Linked DNA regions of Rhizobium sp. SSA_523. The protein of the gene in region 2 interacts with the protein of the main gene of each other region in a pairwise test. Links are inferred from orthologs where the notes say so. Each region holds a gene or a part of one and is shown on either strand. Other genes may lie near its edges.

What was found.
Region 1: the proteins of QTJ18_RS05970 (region 2) and ileS interact in binary tests that used the Escherichia coli proteins (3 or more experiments, as listed by UniProt). The link is inferred for Rhizobium sp. SSA_523 from one-to-one orthologs.

Annotation. Positions count from the first base shown.
Region 1 is NZ_CP129382.1:3,616,566-3,626,817, reverse strand. The notes cover bases 6,615-10,134. They hold ileS (isoleucine--tRNA ligase), read right to left. Parts: upstream 9,743-10,134; coding sequence 6,815-9,742; downstream 6,615-6,814. Other genes in these bases: QTJ18_RS25405 (hypothetical protein), read left to right, coding at 10,057-10,134; QTJ18_RS25415 (hypothetical protein), read right to left, coding at 6,615-6,633. In the rest of the region: QTJ18_RS25445 (monovalent cation:proton antiporter-2 (CPA2) family protein), read left to right, coding at 1-278; QTJ18_RS25435 (patatin-like phospholipase family protein), read right to left, coding at 1,486-2,358; 16S rRNA (guanine(966)-N(2))-methyltransferase RsmD, read right to left, coding at 2,483-3,043; QTJ18_RS25425 (pseudouridine synthase), read right to left, coding at 3,050-5,212; QTJ18_RS25420 (nucleoside deaminase), read left to right, coding at 5,384-5,860; more of QTJ18_RS25415, read right to left, coding at 6,004-6,614; more of QTJ18_RS25405, read left to right, coding at 10,135-10,252. UniProt on the Escherichia coli protein: Catalyzes the attachment of isoleucine to tRNA(Ile). As IleRS can inadvertently accommodate and process structurally similar amino acids such as valine, to avoid such errors it has two additional distinct tRNA(Ile)-dependent editing activities.
Region 2 is NZ_CP129381.1:1,021,763-1,031,456, forward strand. Bases 2,489-5,450 are described here. They hold QTJ18_RS05970 (substrate-binding domain-containing protein), read right to left. Parts: upstream 4,457-5,450; coding sequence 3,521-4,456; downstream 2,489-3,520. Other genes in these bases: QTJ18_RS05965 (sugar ABC transporter ATP-binding protein), read right to left, coding at 2,489-3,499; QTJ18_RS05975 (ABC transporter permease), read right to left, coding at 4,604-5,450. Also shown: ribB (3,4-dihydroxy-2-butanone-4-phosphate synthase), read right to left, coding at 53-697; QTJ18_RS05960 (SDR family oxidoreductase), read right to left, coding at 1,198-1,986; more of QTJ18_RS05965, read right to left, coding at 2,006-2,488; more of QTJ18_RS05975, read right to left, coding at 5,451-5,578; QTJ18_RS05980 (transketolase), read left to right, coding at 5,781-6,590; QTJ18_RS05985 (transketolase family protein), read left to right, coding at 6,590-7,558; QTJ18_RS05990 (FGGY family carbohydrate kinase), read left to right, coding at 7,626-9,095; QTJ18_RS05995 (sugar-binding transcriptional regulator), read left to right, coding at 9,119-9,694. UniProt on the Escherichia coli protein: Part of the ABC transporter complex RbsABC involved in ribose import. Binds ribose. Also serves as the primary chemoreceptor for chemotaxis.

The DNA.
Region 1 (10,252 bases), on a different replicon or contig from region 2:
AGCTGCGCGAGACACTGGAATCGGGCTTTCTGTTTGGCCGCAAAATGCTGGAGGGGCTCGGCATTCCGGAGGCACAGGCCAGCGAGATCGGCGACGATATCCGCAAGCGCGACGAGGAGCGGCTGCAGATCCAGGCGGCGAAGGGACTGGCGGCCGGCGCCCATATGCTGCATTCGCGCCCGGTCCGCCCCGAGCCGCTGACCAAGCCCAAGCGCACGCCTGTTCCCGATGCCATGGCCGACACCATGGAAGCCGCCCAGGAAGCCGACACGCTGTAGCCGGACGCAAAAGCGCTGTCGCAGTTTTGCTAGACCTGCTTGTCTTATGATTTTCTTGCTTCTTGGTGAGATAAAGAAGCGCCGGAGAGGACGGCCCTCCTCTTCCGGCGATGGGGGACGGATCGTGGACATGCAGGCCGCCAGTCTTGCGAATGCCGGGCCGAGCTAGAGTGTGATCGCCCCCATCTTTTCCAATCGTCCTGAACGGATACCCGAGCTTTGGGCTCGGATGACAAGCATGGGAGATCAGAAAAGATGACGGATATTACCATCGGCGCAGACATCTCGAAAGACCATATCGATCTGCACAGCCTGCCGGATGGCCAATCACTGAAGGTTGCCAATGACCGCAAGGGATTTGCCGCCATTGTCAGATGGATCGGCGCAAAGACAGTGGCACGCATTGTCTATGAACCCACCGGCCCTTATCACAAGGCCTTCGAGCGCTTCATGATGGTGCAAGGCTTGGCCTCTCCAAGGTCAATCCCCGCCTTGCAAGGCGCTTCGCGCAAGCCACTGGCAGACTTGCCAAAACAGACCGGATCGATGCTGGACTGCTGGCGCGTTACGGCGCGCTTCTTCAACCGCGCATTCTTGAGACCGACACGCAAATCCGCAATGATCTGAAAGAGTTGCATATCGCTCGTCTGGCCCTGATCAAGGACAGGACCGCCGCGAAGAACAGGTCGAAGACCCTGTCCAACCTGCTCTTGAAGAGACAAAATATCGACAGGCTTCGGCAGATCGAGCGGCAGATCAAGGCCGTGGATGAGGCCATCATGGCCTTGATTATCGAAGATACGACCCTGAAGGCCAGGTTCGATATCCTTGTCTCGATCCCCGGCATATCTCAGGTCACGGCCTTCACGCTTCTTATCGAGATGCCGGAACTGGGCGAATTGGAGGAGAAAACAGCCGCAGCCCTTTGCGGTCTTGCCCCCATGAGCCGCCAGTCCGGACGATGGACCGGACGCGCTTTCATCGCTGGCGGGAGGGCCATCGTTCGGCAGGCACTTTACATGCCAGCCCTCGTTGCCTGTCGTTTCAACCCGGACCTCAGTGCCAAATACGACCAGCTCAAAGCCGCCGGAAAACCACCGAAAGTCGCCATAACAGCAGTCATGCGAAAGCTCATCGTGCTGGCAAACGCTCTCCTGCGGAAAAATCGAAAATGGACGCCAAAACCCACTTGATCAAAACGGATACTCTAGAGCAGGCTGCCCAGGCTGCGCTTCAGTTCCTCCTTGACGCCTTCGGTCTCGGCCAGGATCTCCCGCACTTTCAGAAAATCCATGACGCCGAAGCGGCTGACCGGCGGCCGCAGGAAAAGCTGCGGCGAGTGCAGCTTGAGTTTCAGCGCAATACAGGCCTGCATCATCAGCTGGCTGGCGCCGAACATGCTTTCGATCCGGTTGGGCGGATGTGTGCCATCCCCTTCCGGCCCGCCGACGACATCGACGCCGATGACGATATCGGCGCCATCCGCCACATGCTCGTAAGGAATGGGATTGAAAATGCCGCCATCGACCATGATGCGGCCATTGATCCGCACCGGCATGAACAGGCCCGGAATGGCCGCCGAGGCGGCAATGGCAAGGCGCAATTCGCCCTCTTCGAGGATGGCCTCCGACTGGCCGTAATAATCGGTCACGGCGATCTTCAGAGGGATCTGCAGGTCCTCGAAGGTCTGCGGCACCTGCTGCGGCAGGAAGGCGGTGAGGATGCGTTCCAGGTTGAAATGACCCAGCCGGAAGCCGCCGACCGTATCGCGCATGCTTCCCGGACCAAGCGACCACAAACGGTTGAGGACGGCGGCCCGATTGCCGAGCGTTTCGATGGAGAAGGCGCGCATCTCCGCGCCTGTCATGCCCGCCGCCATGCCCGCACCGAAAATCGCGCCGATCGATGAGCCGGCAATGGCGACGGGGCGAATGCCCATTTCGTCCAGCGCCTCGATGATGGCGATATGGGCAATGCCGCGCGCACCGCCGCCGCCCAACGCAAGCGCGACCCGCGGCGCTGAACCCGCCGGCCTCTCGGAGGCGTCACGCGGGTCGGGCAGCGACAACCTCGTGTTCATGCGCAGGCTCCTTCGGGACGGCTTGTTCAGCTGGCTTATTCAGGTGGTTTGGTCAGGTGGATTTGGTCAGGTGAATTTGGTCAGGTTGGGCCCTGCTCAGGTCAATCTGTCCAGGCGGATCAGGTCAGCTTGGCTTGTAGCGGAAGAAGTCGACGCGCGTATCGCCGAAACGCCGCTGCTCCAGCGGCTGAAAGACCGTATCGAGAGACAGCGTCACATCGCTTCGCTCCTCCAGCACGACCAGTGCGCCGGCAAGAAGCCAGCCGCCCTCATGCGCAGCCTTCACCGCCGCCTCCCCCAGGCCCTGGCCATAGGGCGGATCGGCAAACAGGAAATGACAGGGCTCCATGGTGCCGACATCACCAAGACGGGTCGCGTCGCGCCGGAGAATGCGGGCACGGCCGTGCAGGCCGAGATGGTCGATATTCTCCCATAGCAGACCGCGGCCCTCTATGCTGTTTTCGACGAAAAGGGCGCTGCGGCAACCGCGCGACAGGGCCTCCAGCCCGACCGCGCCTGTGCCGGCGAAAAGATCGATGATGCGCGTTCCCTCGACCGCGTCCGGATAGACGTGGTTGATGATGTTGAACAGGCTCTCGCGCGTCCGGTCGATGGTCGGCCGGATCGCGTTGGATTTGGGCGTGGCCAGCGCGCGGCCACGAAACTCACCACCTACGATCCGCACGTCGCATCATCCTCTCGGTGTTCTGGAACGCGAGCCGCCGCCGCCCCTCGAACCAGAGCCGGAACCGGGACCGCGGCCGCCCGAAGGCTTGCCCCCGAAGGGGCGCCCGCCGGAGGGAGAGCCGCCCGAAGGACGGCCTTCGGATTTGCCGCCGGAACCCTTGCCACCGAAACCTTTGCCGCCGAAACCTTTGCCCGGCGTTGCGCCAGAGGGCTTCCCACCGGAGGGCTTTCCGCCAGACGGCTTTCCACCCGAGGGCTTTGCGCCAAACGGCTTGCTGCCGAAAGGTTTTGCACCCGGCCTGCCGCCGGAGGGCCTTTCGCCGAAACCGCCACGGCCGCCTTCCGAACGCGCCTCGTCGGAGCGGTTGCCCGAGGAGCGATCTCCATAAGAACGCTCACCGGAGGGACGGCTGAAGGCCCGTTCGGCCGCTTCCCGCGGAGAGCGACCGGGACCGGAGCCCGATCCGTAGGGCTTGGAACGTGGCCTGTCGCCATCCTCGCGCGGCCTGCGGTCGGCGCGCGGGCGGTCCGATGCGGGACGCTCGCTACGATCGCCCCGTGCCGGACGATCACCACGACCCCCCCTGTCGCTGCGATCGCCACGCGCCGGACGGTCGCCTCTGTCGCCACGGTCACCTCTGTCGCGCCGGCCGGAACCCTCCTGGTCCTCATCGCGCGGGCGACGCACCGGCGCTTCGGCGCGGATCCAGTCGCTATCGCCTTCGACGCGGTTGATCGGGATGCTGGAGGTGCGGCGCTCGGGCTCACCACCCTTGTTGAAAAGGCGCTCGGCCTCGGCCCGGGCCGATTTCTTGGTGCCGCCATCGGCCGTCGGCCGGGCGCCGGGCGCCATCCAGACATTGGCGGTGCGGGAAGTGCCGAGCGGCAGACGCTTCTTGGCCTTGTCGTCGCCAAATTTGCCGTCGCCGAATTTGCCCTCGCCCGGCTTGCCGCCGCGCTTTGCAAAATCCTTGCCACCGCGATCCTGATCGCGGCCCTGATCCTTGCCGCGCGGGCGATCGCGCCCACCATCGCGGCCTTCGCCGTCACGCTCGGGCCGGGTGTCGAGACGACCCTTCGGCCGCTCCTGACGCTCCTCGGCACCCCAGCCGCCCTCATCGCGCCGTCCACCGGCGGCCTTCGGCTGCGGCGCCTCATCGTCTGCAGGACCGCTGCTATAGATCGGCGCGTCGAAATTCGCCTTGGATTCCTCGATCAGGCGCGGACCAAGCTGGTCGCGCAGCATGCGGCCGCGCACTTCCACCACATGGCCTTCCGGCAGGTCGCCAAGCTGGAAGGGCCCGTAGGAAATGCGGATGAGGCGGTTGACCTCGAGGCCGAGCGCGCCGAGCACGTTCTTGATCTCGCGGTTCTTGCCCTCGCGAAGACCCATGGTGATCCACACATTGTGCCCCTGGGTGCGGTCCAGCGTCGCGTCGATGGCGCCGTAGAGAATGCCGTCGACGGCAATGCCGTCCTTTAGTTTGTCGAGATCCTCCTGGCTGACATCGCCATGCGCGCGGACGCGGTAACGCCGCAGCCATCCCGTGGTCGGCAGTTCCAGAACGCGCGACAGGCCGCCATCATTGGTCAGGAGGAGCAGGCCCTCCGTATTGATATCGAGCCGGCCGACCGACATGACCCGCGGCAATTCGCCGGGCAGGTTGTCGAAGACCGTCGGCCGTCCTTCGGGATCCGCATTCGTCGTCACCAGGCCCGCAGGCTTGTGGTAGAGCCACAGGCGGGTACGCTCGATGCCGCGGATCGGTTCGCCATCGACCTCGATCTTGTCGGCCAGGGTGGCATTGACCACCGGCGTGTCGAGAAGCTGACCGTTCAGCCGCACGCGGCCATCCATGATCATCCGCTCCACGTCGCGACGCGACGCGACGCCGGCCCGCGCCAGGATCTTCGAAATGCGCTCGGGCTTGCCCTCGGAAGCGGGCTCTGCCGCCACGGCCTGGGCGGCCGGCTTGCGCGGCGCCCTGGCGGCAGCCTCGAAGGTCTTCTGCGCGCCTTCCGGCCGCTTGGCTTTGCCTTCGGGGCGCTTGTCGCCGCCGTCCGGCCGCTTGGCTTTGCCGTCCGGGCGTTTGCCGGCTGTGGTCTTCTTCGTGTCGCGACCGAAGGTTTTCCCCGCGTCGCGCTTCGGCTTGTCTTTGAAGCTCATTTGTTGTTTGCCTGAGGCGTCTGCCGGCGGGACACGGCCCGGGCATCGCGGTTGACTTGAAGTTGCGCCTGGTCGCTGACGAGATCACCTGCGCGCGACAAGAGGGTTGGACAAGGGAGTTGCTTCGTTGCTACCACTTCGCGTCCGCCGGGTTAAGAGGAAAAAAGCGGGATGAGCGGCACAAATCCTTTCATGGTTGCTGCGCTGGAAGAGGCGCGCAAGGCGGCAGAGCGAGATGAAGTGCCGATCGGCGCCGTGGTCGTTGTCAACGGCGCCATCATTGCACGCGCCGGCAACATGACCCGGCAGACCCACGACGTGACGGCCCATGCGGAAATCGCCGCCATCCGCTATGCCTGCGAGGCACTGGGACAGGAGCGGCTGGCCGGGGCCGATCTCTATGTCACGCTGGAACCCTGCACCATGTGCGCCGCCGCAATTTCCTTTGCCCGTATCCGGCGTCTCTATTATGGCGCCAGCGATCCGAAAGGCGGCGCGGTGGAAAGCGGCGTGCGCTTCTTCAACCAGCCGACCTGCCATCATGCGCCGGATGTCTATTCCGGCATTGCCGAAACGGAGGCAGCCTCTCTTCTGCTGAGGTTTTTTCAAACCAGGCGACGGGACGGTGGCGGAATCGGGCAAGATTGACCGCCTTGCAGGCCCAATATACCGCTTCGGCCGCAGCTTGATCGGAGAGAATCGTGCCAGCCGGAGCATGAAGGGAACCGCAGGCACGGCTTTCCTCAAGCTCGGCCCGGCTTTCCCTGGCTTCTGATGATAGCGGCAGGACCTTACTTGAAGGGGTTCCACCAGGAGGAGGTGTTGCTGGCGGCGGAGGCAGCGGATTTCTTGCGCTCGCGTTCCTTCTTCAGCTCCGGTTCGCCGAGATCCGTCAGGGCCGCATTGTCGGCCAGACGATATTGCGTCGGCGGCTCGGTCAGCGTCCGGCGCTGGCCGCTGATGCCGGGGCTTTCGGCATTGGCGCGCGCCTTGCGGAAGGCTTCCCAGCGCTGGGTTTCCGTCATCGTCCCCGCTGTGCCATTGCCGGCAAGCAGCGGCGAGCGATAATTCGGGTTATTCCTGTTCTCTTCCGCTTCCAGACGCAGGCGCGCGCGCGTCTCTTCCGGAGATTCCACCCAGTTGGGATTGTTGTCGCGCCCGGCCAGCGAGGCCTGCGGCGGCGGCAGCGAGCTTTCTGCCGACTTGCTGACGACGAGCTTCGGCCGCGGATTGTAGCGCGTATCCTTGTTGGCGGCATCCTGCGAGAACGCCAGGGACTGGCCAAGGTCGTCGACCAGTTGCTCGCCCGCCGTCTTGCTCGTGCCATAGGTCGGGCTGGACACGCAGCCGGAGACGCCCGCTGCAACAGCAGTGACAACGCAGATGCCAAGACCTGCACGAATTCCCTGCATCGTCTTCATTCAACCCCTTCCAGCGGCGTCCTTCACAACGCCTGCGAGCCAAAACGCCTATGCGCCCGTGAGCCCGCACCATGATTGCGCGAGCCATGACGGAAAAATCCGGCCAATTTCAGGCAGACCACCAATTCCGGCAAGACTTACCGGATGACGCGCCAAAGCGCAATCATCCGGCCCATGCTTGTCAGGCGATCTGCGCCAGCTCCCGCAAGGCCTTGGCATCGCGCGCCGAGACATCGGGATAATCGGGATCGGAGCCGACATCCTTCGTGATCTTCCACGACCGGGCGCAGCGCGTGCCTTCGGCAAGCTTCGGCTCCACCGCGACCCTGGCCGCGTCCTCCAGACGGAAGGCCTCTGCGGGGCCCTCGCCGGCCACCACAGAAATATCCGACGTGATGCAGATTTCGGCGAAATCCAGCCCTTCCAGCGCCTTCATGAGGTCCGGATCCGCCACATGCACGATCGGTGCGGCCTCCAGGGACGAGCCGATGCGCTTTTCCCTGCGCTCGATTTCCAGCGCGCCGGTCACGGCACGGCGCACCGTGCGGACATGCTTCCATTTCTCCGCAACCTGGCCGTTTTCCCATTCCGCGGGGATGACCGGGAACTGTTCCAGATGGACCGAGCCGGCCGAGGGATCGCGGCTCAGCCAGGCCTCTTCCGTGGTGAAGGGCATCATCGGGGCAAACCACAGGACCAGGCAGTCGAAGAGCTTGCGGATGACATGCAGGGCGGCGCGGCGTTTCAGGCTGGAAGGCGCCTCGCAATAGAGCGTGTCCTTGCGGATATCGAAATAGAAGGCCGACAATTCCACATTGGCGAAATCCGAGAGCGCCCGGACGATGCGCTTGAAATCGAAATCGTCATAGCCCTTGCGCACCAGCTGGTCGAGCTCGGAGAGCCGGTGCAGCATCAGCTTTTCCAGCTCCGGCAGATCGGCGTAGGCGATTTCTTCGCCCTTGTCGTGGGCGAGCGTGCCGAGCATCCAGCGGATCGTGTTGCGGATCTTGCGATAGGCATCGATATTGGTCTGGATGATCGTCTTGCCGAGGCGCTGATCCTCCGCATAATCGGTCGACATGACCCAGAGGCGCAGGATATCGGCGCCGGATTCCTTCATCACATCCTGCGGCGTCACCGTATTGCCGAGCGATTTCGACATTTTGCGGCCGTCTTCGGCCATGGTGAAGCCGTGCGTGACGACCGCGTTGTACGGTGCGCGACCGCGCGTGGCGCAGCTTTCCAGAAGCGAGGAATGGAACCAGCCGCGATGCTGGTCTGACCCTTCCAGATAGACATCGGCCGGCCATTTCAGATCCGGGCGATCTTCCAGCGTGAAGGTGTGGGTGGAGCCACTATCGAACCAGACGTCGAGAATGTCGGTGACCATCTGCCACGTTTCGCCATCATGCTCGTTGCCGAGGAAGCGCTCCTTGGCGCCTTGGGCGAACCAGGCATCCGCCCCTTCCTTCTCGAAAGCTTCGAGAATGCGGGCATTCACCTTCTCGTCCCGCAGCACATTGCCCTCTGCATCCGCAAAGACGCAGATCGGCACGCCCCAGGCGCGCTGGCGGGAAAGGACCCAATCCGGCCGCTGCTCGATCATGGCGCGCAGGCGGTTCTGGCCGCCGGCCGGCACGAAGCGGGTGTCGTCGATGGCGGAAAGGGCGCGCGAACGCAGCGTCGTACCGTCCCCCAGCTCCTTGTCCATGTAGACGAACCATTGCGGCGTATTGCGGAAGATGACCGGCTTCTTCGAGCGCCAGGAATGCGGGTATTCGTGCTTGATGCGGCCACGGGCAAACAAAGTGTTCGTGGCGATCAGCGCCTCGATGACCCGCTTGTTGGCATCGCCCTTCTTGCCATTGTCGTCAAGCACGCGGGCGGCACCGCCTTCGGCCGAAGGGCCGAAACCGGGAGCATCCTCGGTATAGAAACCGGCATCATCGACCGGGAACGGGATCTTGGTGTCGATGCCCCGAGCCTCGAGCGCGCGGAGATTGGCCATCCAGGCCTCGAAGTCCTCGCGGCCGTGGCTGGGCGCCGTGTGGACGAAACCGGTGCCGGCATCATCGGTGACATGATCGCCATCGAGCAGCGGGACTTTGAAGTCATAGCCGAGCGAGGCCAGCGGATGGGCGCAGGTGATGGCGGCGAGATCCTGCGCCCACACCTGACGCAGACGCTTGAACTCCAGCTTTGCCTTGGCAAAGGCCTCGGCTGCCAGCTTGTCGGCGAAGATCAGCTTTTCGCCCGGCTGCGGACCGAAATCATTGGCCGCGGCCGTGACCTTGTAAAGACCGTATTCGATCTTCCCCGAATAGGAGATGGCCCTGTTGCCCGGAATCGTCCAGGGCGTGGTCGTCCAGATGACGACGCAGGCGCCGGCGAGATCGCCCTTGCCCGCTTCGATCGGGAACTTCACCCAGATCGTGTCGCTTTCGACCTCGTGATATTCGACTTCGGCTTCGGCAAGCGCCGTGCGCTCCACCACCGACCACATGATCGGCTTGGAGCCGCGATAGAGCTGGCCGCTCATGGCGAGCTTCAGCAATTCCCCGGCGATGCGGGCTTCCGAATGGAAGGCCATGGTGGTGTAGGGATTGTCGAAATCGCCCTCGATGCCGAGGCGGCGGAATTCCTCCGACTGGATATCGATCCAGCCTTGCGCGAATTCACGGCATTCCTGCCGGAATTCGTTGATCGGCACCTCGTCCTTATCCTTGCCCCTGGCGCGATAGGCTTCCTCGATCTTCCATTCGATCGGCAGGCCATGGCAATCCCAGCCGGGCACGTAATTGGAGTCGAAGCCCCGCATCTGGAACGAGCGGGTGATGACGTCCTTCAGCACCTTGTTCAGCGCATGGCCGATATGGATATTGCCATTGGCATAGGGCGGGCCGTCATGCAGCACGAATTTCTCGCGGCCGGCGGCCGATGCGCGCAGCTTCTTGTAGAGACCCATCTCCTTCCACTTCTTTGCCATTTCCGGCTCCTTCTGGGGAAGGCCGGCACGCATGGGGAAATCCGTCTGCGGCAAATAGAGGGTGGAGGAATAATCGGTCTTGTCGGAGCTGGCGGTCTTGTTGTCGGTTCTAGTGTCGGTCATGGATCAACCATTTCGATGGGCGACGGCGAAGGTCGCGCGGATGAAACTCGGCGAGGCGTTTGAACTGGGCCGGACCTCACGCTTGTCCCGGCACCGAAAACCCGGACCTTCCCGCGCGATCACGCTGCGAGGAAGGCCGGGCCGATAATTCGAAGGATGCGGACCGCGGTAGGATTCATCATGGTGCCGCGTCTTTAAGGGTTTTTGGCTGCGAAAGGAAGGGGCAAGATAGCGGGCAATTGGACACAGCGCGAGGCTTGGCCTAGACTGGGCTCCGGATCTCATATCCTCGAAACCTCGGGAACAGCACCGACATGCGACGCAAAGCCCAACTTCAGATCGATCTCGATGCGAGCCTTGCCCAAGAGTTTTCTGCGGCAGTGGGTTCGGCTCGGACTTCCGAGGCCGAGGTAATTCGGGAAATGGTGCAGGATTACGTCGACAGGCAGAAGATGGATGGTGACTATCGCCGCTTCCTGGAAGCCAAGGTGCTGCGCGCACGTGACGATA
Region 2 (9,694 bases):
CGGTTCCGCATGGAGCTTCGCACCGGCGGCGAGACAGCCGGTGCCGGACGCGTCATGCCGCCGCTGCCGCCGATGCCGATGCAGGACGGCCGCCCCTGTTACGATACTCGATCAACTTCTCAATCGAAATCAGCGGCAGTCCGTGCAGTTTGCAGAACTCGATCAACTCGGGAAGCCTTGCCATGGTGCCGTCGTCATTTGCGACTTCGCAGATCACGCCGGAGGGGCGCTTGCCGATCAGCCGGGCGAGATCGACCGCAGCTTCGGTATGACCAGGCCGGCCCAGCACGCCATCCGGATGGGCGCGAAGCGGAAAAATATGGCCGGGCCGGGCAAAATCCTCTGGCGAGGAGGCCTCATCCATCAGGGCCCTAACGGTCGCCGCCCGATCCGCGGCGGAAATGCCGGTCGTCGTGCCGCCGATATAATCGACTGATACGGTGAACGCCGTCTTCAGATATTCGGTGTTGTTCGGGACCATTAGCGGGATGTCCAGCGCGTCGAGGCGCTCGCCCTCCATCGCCACGCAGACGAGGCCGCGGGCGTGCTTCATCATGAAGGCGATGGTTTCGGGCGTCACATGATCGGACGCGACGATGATGTCGCCCTCATTCTCGCGATCTTCATCATCGACCACGACGACCATACCGCCGCGCGCCAAAGCTTCCAATGCGTCTTCAACTGTCGAAAGTGTCATTCCGGTGCCTTTCAAGGGTCGCCGCTTCCGCGGCAAATTCGCGACCTCACAGCCGCCATCAATCCCTTGGGCGAACACAACACGCGCGCCTCCCTGTGCGGGAGCCGCGATGCCGATGCTCTCTTCCATCCGGACTCTAACCGTCGGCTCCGGCCTCTCACCGGATCTGCTGCCTTTCACCGGGGTGAAAGCGCTCGCGGGCTCCCGGCAAAGCCGGATACCGCCGGTGGGGAATTTCACCCCGCCCTGAGAACCTCTGCAATTTAAGGTATGAACCCCCTCTTTTTCAAGAAGAAACAATCAAGACTCGCAAATCGGTCGCTGACGGCGGCCTTTGACTGCTGCGATGGGATCCTTGGCGACGGCCTGACATGCGCCATTGCAGCTCTTCGCGCCGCCGTCGCGCCTCTTTCATGCGCCCTCTTCACACGCCAGGGCGCAGCTGCCGGGGCCATAGCCGAAGCAGCACGACGGGAAGTGCAAAGACAGGCCCAATCGCATCACCAGCAGCAGAAGCCGCCATCCACCAGAAGATCGACGCCGGTGACGAAGCTTGCCGCATCAGACAGCAGGTACACAGCGGGGCCTACCATTTCATCGACATTTGCCATTCGCTGCATGGGGGTCTGTTCCTCGAACAGCTTCGTCTGGTGCACCATTTCCGGCCGGGTATTCATCGGCGTTGCGGTATAGCCGGGACTGATCGTATTCACCCGAATATTGCGCCCCACCCACTCCATCGCCATCGATTTGGACATATGGATCACGCCTGCCTTCGAGGCATTGTAATGGCACTGATTCAGACCGCGATTCACGATGACGCCGGACATGGAGGCGATGTTGACGATCGATCCGCGGCCGTTTTTCAGCATGGCGCGTGCCTCTGCCTGGCATGACAGGAAGACCCCCTTCAGATTGATGTCCATCATCGTCTGGAACTGCGCCTCCTCCATCTCCTCAGCCGGATTGGCATTGGCAATACCGGCGGCATTGACGGCGAGGGTCAGCGGTCCGAGCTCGGCCTCGGTGCGTGCCACCGCCTCGGACAATGCCTCAGCCTGGGTCACGTCCGCTGCGATCTCGACGCTGCGGCGTCCGGCCGCTTGCACGAAACGCGCCGTGGTGGCCAGGCCATCATCCGTGCGGCGGTCGAGAAGCGCGACATCGGCGCCGCATTGCGCCAGCCCGATCGCGATTCGCTGGCCGATACCGCTGCCCGCGCCGGTCACCAAGGCGACCTGGCCTGTAAGAGTGAAGAGTTTTGGCGCGTTCAGGCTCATCTCCGACATCGATACGTCTCCTTGCAAATCAAATCGTGGCCAATTCCATGACCGATACGTCGTTGGCGCTGGCGCGGTCGAGTATGCCCGCCTGCTTTCCCTGGGCCATCACCATGATCCGGTTCGAGACCCCCAGCACTTCCTCAAGATCCGAACTGACGACGATGACGGCAATGCCCTGACGGGCCAGTTCCATGATCGTGTCATAGATGGACGAACGGGCGCCCACATCGATACCCCTTGTCGGCTCGTCGAGCACGACGACTTTGGGGTTGCGCGCCAGCCACTTGGCAAGCACCACCTTCTGCTGATTGCCGCCCGACAATTCCCCGGCATTCTGGTCGCCTTTTCCTTTGACGCCGAAGGATTTGATATGCCGATCGGCGAAGCGGGCAAGCCTGGAACGCGTGAGGAAACCCCGATGGGCGACCGCATCCAGGTTGGCATAGCCGATATTCTCGGCAATGGAATGCTCCAGGACCAGGCCCTGCAGCTTGCGATCCTCGGGAACCAGGACGATACCATTGCGAATGGCATCGCGCGGCGATCGCGGCGTGATGACCTTGCCGTTGAGAACGACCTCGCCTGCGGCGATCGGATCGGCGCCGGTGATCGCGCGGACTAGTTCGGTGCGGCCTGCGCCGACCAGCCCGGCAATGCCGAAAACCTCACCGCGCTTCACGGAGAAATCAATATCGCGGAACGCTGCCGATGGTGCGGAGAGGCCGCAAACCTCGAGCATGATCTCGTCGTCCGGAACCGGCACGGCCGGAAACATCCGGTCCAGCGAACGGCCGACCATGGCCTCGACAATGGTGCGGACCGGGATATCGCCGCTTTCGAACTCCTGCGCCTTGGCGCCGTCGCGCATCACCACGATGCGGTCGGCAATCTGCCGGATTTCTTCCAGCCGGTGCGAAATATAGATGATGCCGACGCCATCGGCCTTGAGGCGCTCGATCTGGCGGAAGAGAAGCTGCGTCTCCTCACCGCCCAGTGCGGCCGTCGGCTCATCCAGGATGAGCAATTTGGCGTTCAGCGTCATGGCCTTCGCAATTTCGATCAATTGCTGCTTGGCGGTCGAAAGCCCCTCCACCAGCCGGCGCGGAGAGATATCGAGCCCAAGCCGCTGGAGACCGGCATGCGCGCGCTCCTCCATCGCCTGGCGATCGACCCGGCCACCTTTCATCAGATAGCGGCCGACAAAGACATTCTCGGCAATCGATAGTTGCGGCAGGAGCTTCAGTTCCTGATGGATCATGCCGACGCCGGCATCCATGGCAGCGCGCGGCGTGGCCGGCGCATAGGGCGCGCCGAGCCAGCTCATATCGCCGGAGGTCTGTTGGACGGCGCCGGAAATGATCCTCGAAAGGGTCGATTTTCCGGCACCGTTTTCACCCAGCAGCGCCACGACTTCACCCGCTCTCACGTCAAGGTCGATGCCGTGCAGGACCTCGAGCGTCCCGTAGACCTTGCGGATCTGCCGGAGCGAGAGGATGGGAGGGAGGTCATTGGCAGTCATGGCGCTGTCTTCCGGTGATGCTCAGGGATGTTCGGCAACGTATTTCTGAGCGTTTTCCGGCGTCGTCAGGAAGCCGGGTAGCAATTGCTCGGCCGGCAGCTTTTCGCCGGCGGCGAGCTTGATCGCGCTATCCACGGCCAGCCGGCCGATCCCGCGAACCTGCTGGGTCGCCGTTGCGTCGAAGCCGCCTTGCGCCAGGATCGGCAACGCGGTCGTATCCCCGTCGAAACCGCCGACATAGACGCGCTGCGAGACGCCCGACACCTTCACGGCCTGGGCCGCTCCAAGCGCCAGACCATCCGCCTGGGCGAAGATCAGCGTCACATCGGGATGGGCCTGCAGAAGGTTCTGGCCGATATTGAGGCCCTCGGCCTGCGACCACTGTTCGCTCCACTGCTGGGCAACCAGTTCGACACCCTTGTTCTCGTCGAGGGCCTTCTGGCAGCCCTTCGTCCGCTCAACTTCCGGCGTCGTACCCTTCTGACCGTGGATCATCAGCATCTTGCCCTTGCCGCCGGCCAGTCCGATGATGTGCTTGCACACTTCGTAGGCCGATGTCGCATTGTCCGTTGCGATAAAGGTATCACCCGGAGCCTCGTCGGCATTGCGGTCGACGTTGACGACCGGGATGCCCGCATCCTTCGCCAAACGTGTGGGCACGGCAGCGGCAGCAGCGCCGGCCGGAATGTAGATGAAGGCGTCGATATCCTGGGTCAGCAGGTCCTGCACCTGGCTGACCTGCGTGGCGCTGTCATTCTTGGCATCGACGGTGACGACCTGAATGCCCTTTTCCTTGGCATAGGCTTCGACGCCGATCTTGATCTGATTGAAATAGTCGGCCTGCAGATTGGAGACGGCAAGGCCGATCTTCTTGACCTCTGCGGCTGATGCGCCAAGGGGGTTCAGGGCGGTCGTCGCGAGCGCTGCGGCGGCCAGAAGCATAAGCTTGAGTTTCATGGTCGTTCTCCTCCGTTGTTTCGGGACCCCGCTACCATCGCGGGACCGAATGCTGTGCCCGACACCGTGTCGGGCCATGTCTTGGCAAATCTGCTCTTGGGCAGATCCTCCGATCCTCCGACGCGACTTCGCGCCGTCGCGAAAGCCTCACCTCCGCTTCACGGCCTCGGCCGCGACTGCGAGCGCAATGACGACGCCGATCACGACGGCCTGCGTGAAGGGCGAGACCCCGAGGAGGTTCAACCCGTTGCGCAGGACGCCGATGATCAGGACGCCGATGATGGTTCCCAGAATGCCGCCTTTGCCGCCGCTCAGGCTTGTGCCGCCGATGACGACGGCTGCGATCGTGTCGAGTTCGTAGGAAACGCCGGCCGTCGGCTGAACCGAATCGAGGCGCATGGCGAGAACCACGCCTGCCAGACCGGCGAGCAGACCCGAAACGACATAGACGCCGATCGTGTAGAGGTTGACGTTGATGCCGGCGAGGCGCGCCACTTCCGGATTGCCGCCGATCGCATAGAGCGAGCGCCCGCCGGCCGTATAGCGCAGATAGATCCAGCCCAGAAGGAAGACGACAAGCATGGCGGCCACCGTCAGCGTCAGAAGCCCGCCATAGCGTGTATAGGCGAGAAGGCTGAACCAGGACGGAAAGCCGACGATCTGCTGCCCGTCGGTGATCATATTCGCAAGCCCGCGCGCCACCGACATCATTGCCAGCGTCGCGATGAAGGCGGGCACGCTGAGCGCGGTGATGAGGATCCCCGAGATGGCGCCGGTTGCCGCCGCGACCGCAAGCGCGATCAGAATGCCGAGCGGCAGTGGCAGGCCCACCTGATTGGCCAGATAGCCCATGACCATCATGGCGAGCGCCAGGACCGAGCCGACAGCAAGATCGATGCCGCCGATCAGGATCACCATGGTCATCCCGACGGCCATGATGCCAAGAACGGTGATCTGGTCGAGCACGTTGAGCAGGTTCCTGACCGACATGAACTTGTCGGTGGCAAAGGAAAGGAAAAGGCACAGAAGGATGAGGCCGATCAGCGGACCCGTCGCGCCCCTCAATGCCGACAGGACGCTCGCCGCAGCACTGCGATCCCCCTCTGTCGCTGAAACCGACATTTCCATCTCCCATGCTACAACCTGATGAGCATCAGGCATAAATATTCACCACCGTGTGTAAATTCGTATCGCAGCCATACTTGGGCTGTCAACATCTCCTTTGACATTCTCTGCACGATTCAAATCGGCTATCGGCGCTTGACAGCAGGGCGTCACATGCAATTATATAACCGCAAGCATATTTATTCATGACGAGGGTTTCATGCAGCCGAATGATCTCGACCGCATTGCGAGGCAGATACGCCTCCGCGATCTCCAGGCGGTATACGAAGCAGGTGCCGGTCATATCGGCGGCGAGATGTCCGCCATCGACCTCCTGACGGCGCTCTATTTCCAGGTTCTGCGGATCTTTCCCGATCAGCCCAGGCATCCGGACCGGGACAGGTTCGTTCTGTCCAAGGGTCACGTCGCGCTGGCTCTGTATGTGACGCTTGCCAAGCGCGGCTTCTTCCCGGAAGACGAGATTTCGACTTTCCTCAAGCCGCATTCGCGGCTGAACGGTCACCCGAACTGCAACAAGGTCCCCGGCGTGGAGACCAATACCGGCCCTCTCGGCCACGGTCTGCCGGTCGCTGTCGGCATGGCAAAGGCCGCCAAGCTCACCAGCGCCGGCTACCACACCTATGTCCTGACGGGCGACGGCGAGATGCAGGAGGGATCGAACTGGGAGGCAATTTCGTCTGCTGCCCAGTTCGGCCTCGACAATCTCACTCTCATCATCGACCACAACCGCTTTCAGCAGGGCGCTGCCCTGCGCGATACGAACGACCTGGCGCCCTTTGGCGACAAGCTTGCCGCCTTTGGCTGGGAGGTCTCCGAGATCAACGGCAATGCCATGGCGGAAATCGTTCCCGCCCTGCAGCATCGCGCCTCGCGCCCGCATTGCATCATCGCCCACACCAATAAAGGCCATGGGATTTCCTTCATGCAGGACAAGGTGGACTGGCACCACAAAGTGCCGAGCGCCGAACAATATCAGATGGCCGTGGCCGAACTTTCGGAGGTGCTTTGATGAACGCCCTGACCTCTCCTGAAAAGCTTCACGATTGCCGCGACGCCTTCGTTTCCGTCCTGGAGCGATTGGGTGCCGAAAATTCCAGACTGGTTGCTGTCTGCAATGATTCCGTCGGCTCCTCCAAGCTTGGCGGCTTCAAGTCGAAATGGCCGGAACGGCTGATCAATGTCGGCATTGCCGAGCAGAACATGGTGGGCGTCGGCGCGGGCCTTGCCAATGGCGGTCTTCTGCCCTTCGTCTGCGGTGCGGCCTGTTTCCTCACCGGCCGCTCGCTCGAGCAGGTGAAGGCGGATATCGCCTATTCCAATGCCAATGTGAAGCTGGTCGGTATTTCCTCCGGAATGGCCTATGGCGAATTGGGGCCGACCCACCACTCCATCGAAGATTTCGCCTGGATGCGCGTCCTGCCCAATCTGCCGGTGATCGCCCCTTGCGATTCGATCGAGACGGCAGCAGCCGTGGAATGGGCGGCACGCTATGAGGGACCGGTCTTTTTGCGGCTGTCGCGCGTCGGAGTGCCGGATCTGCTGGAGCCAGGCCATACGTTTACATTGGGCAAAGCCAACAGGCTTCGCGACGGCGACGCCGTTACCTTGATCGCCAACGGCACGCTCACGCACCGGGCGATGAAGGCGGCGGCCATCCTTGCCGCCCGCGGCATCGAGGCCCGCGTGCTGAACATGGCAACCGTGCGACCGATCGACGTCGAGAGCATCGTCTCGGCGGCACGCGAGACCGGTGCGATCCTGACGGCCGAGGAACACTCGGTCTATGGTGGCCTCGGCTCCGCAGTGGCTGAGGTGGTCGTGGCGGAGGCACCGGTCCCGATGAAGATCCTGGGCGTGCCCGGCATCTTCGCGCCGACCGGCTCGGCCGAGTTCCTGCTCGACGAATTCGGCATGTCGCCGGAGGCCATGGCCAAGGCAGCCGAAGAGCTCATGGCGCGAAAGAGCGGACGGCTGTAACAGCCAAGCGTGAGACAATTGGATGCCGGCGCTTGAGCGACGGCATCCGCAAGCATTCGGAGCTTCCATGACCACCGCCATTCTCGCCATCGATCAAGGGACGACAAATTCCAAGGCCGTGCTTGTCTCGGCCGATGGAGAGATCCTGGCGCGCGGGTCGGCGCCGGTCGGGATTTCGCATCCCGAGCCCGGCTGGGTGGAGCAAAGTCCACAGCGCGTTTGGGCATCGGTGCTGGAGGCGATTGCGCAATGCCTGGCGGCAGCGCCGTCGGCCGATCTTGCCGGCATCGCCATCTCCAACCAGCGCGAATCGGTGACCATGTGGGACGCCGAGACCGGCGAAGCCTTGGGACCGGTCATCAGCTGGCAGTGCCGCCGCAGCGCGCCCGTGTGCGCCTCGCTCAATGCCGCTGGACATTCCGGCCGGGTCATGGCGCTGACGGGCCTGCCGATCGACCCCATGTTTCCCGGACCGAAGATGCGGTGGCTGATCGACCGCGCGCCTGCCGGACGTCGCGTATGTTTGGGTACGATCGATTCCTGGCTGATCCATTGCTTTACCGGAGGCCGCGTCCACGCCTGCGACGCCTCGAATGCGGCGCGAAGCCAGCTGTTCGACTTGACGCAAAGGACATGGAGCGATGAACTCTGCGATCTCTTCGGCGTGCCCAAGGCATTTTTGCCGGAGGTTCGCGACAGCGCCTCGCACTTCGGCCAGACCCTGAATGTCCCCAGCCTGGCGGACGGCATTCCGATCGCGGCTGCCATCGGCGACAGCCATGCCGCGCTCTTTGGCCATGGCGCCTTCAAGCCCGGCGACGGAAAGGTAACCTTCGGCACCGGCTCCTCCATCATGACCACCCTGCCGCATTTCATCCCGCCCCAGAACGGTCTCACCACGACCATTGCATGGTCGGTCGGCGGCACGCCCACCTATGCCTTCGAGGGCAATATCCTCGTCTCGGCGGCCTCGCTGCCCTGGATGGCGGAGATATTGGGACTGCCGGATGTGCAGGCGCTCATCGATCTGGCGCAGACCGCCGCGCCCGATGGGCCAGGCTTCGTGCCGGCCTTTGTCGGTCTCGGCGCACCGCATTGGCATGCCGATGCGAGAGCCCTGTTCTCCGGCATCACCTTCAACACCAGCCGCGCGCAGATGGCACGCGCCGTGACGGATTCGATCGCCTTCCAGGTTCACGATGTCTTCAAGGTCATGGCAGCTCAGTCGCCGTCTCCGCTGGGTCGGCTCTTTGTCGACGGCGGTCCGAGCACCAACAGGTTTCTGATGCAATGCGTCGCCAATATGCTGTCCCACCCGATCATTCAATGCGATGCGGCTGAGGCATCGGCGCGCGGCGCGGCCTATCTGGGCGGCCTGACGCTTGGTCTATGGCCCGATCTCGGCGCGGTTGCGGCCCTGCCGCGCAAGACCGATGTGCTCCCACCGGAGACAATGGACACCAGCACACCGCTCGCCACCTGGCGCGACGCCATCTTCCGCTCGACCCTTCCCGTGACTTCATCTATGGGTGAATAAAAATTCACCCATCCGGAGGGTTCATGGGACGTCTCAACGAGCTTCGACTGATCGCCCGCGTCGCGCAGATGTATCACGCGGAGGGCAAGCGGCAGGCGGAAATTGCCGACATCATGCACATGTCGCAAGCCACCGTATCGCGCATGCTGAAACGGGCCGAGATGGAAGGGATCGTGCGCACCACGATCATTCCGCCGCCCGGCACCTTTGCGGATCTGGAGACGGCGCTTCGCGACCGCTATGGGCTGACGGAGGCGATCGTGATCGACTGCTCGGAGGATCGAGACGGGGCGATCATGGCCCGGATCGGCGAGGCCGCGGCGCATTTCCTGGAAGTGACCCTGCAGCAGGACGAGGTCATCGGCGTTTCCAGCTGGAGCCAGACGATCCTGCGCATGGTGGACAATATCCATCCCCTGAAAACCGGCCGCGCGAAATACATCGTCCAGATCCTCGGCGGCATGGGCGAGGCCTCTGTGCAGACCCATGCGACGCAGCTGACCGCACGGCTTGCGAAGCTGACCGGCGGCGAGCCTCGCCTCCTGCTGGTCCAGGGCATCACCTCATCCAGGGAGGCAAAGCTCGTGATGCTGGCCGAT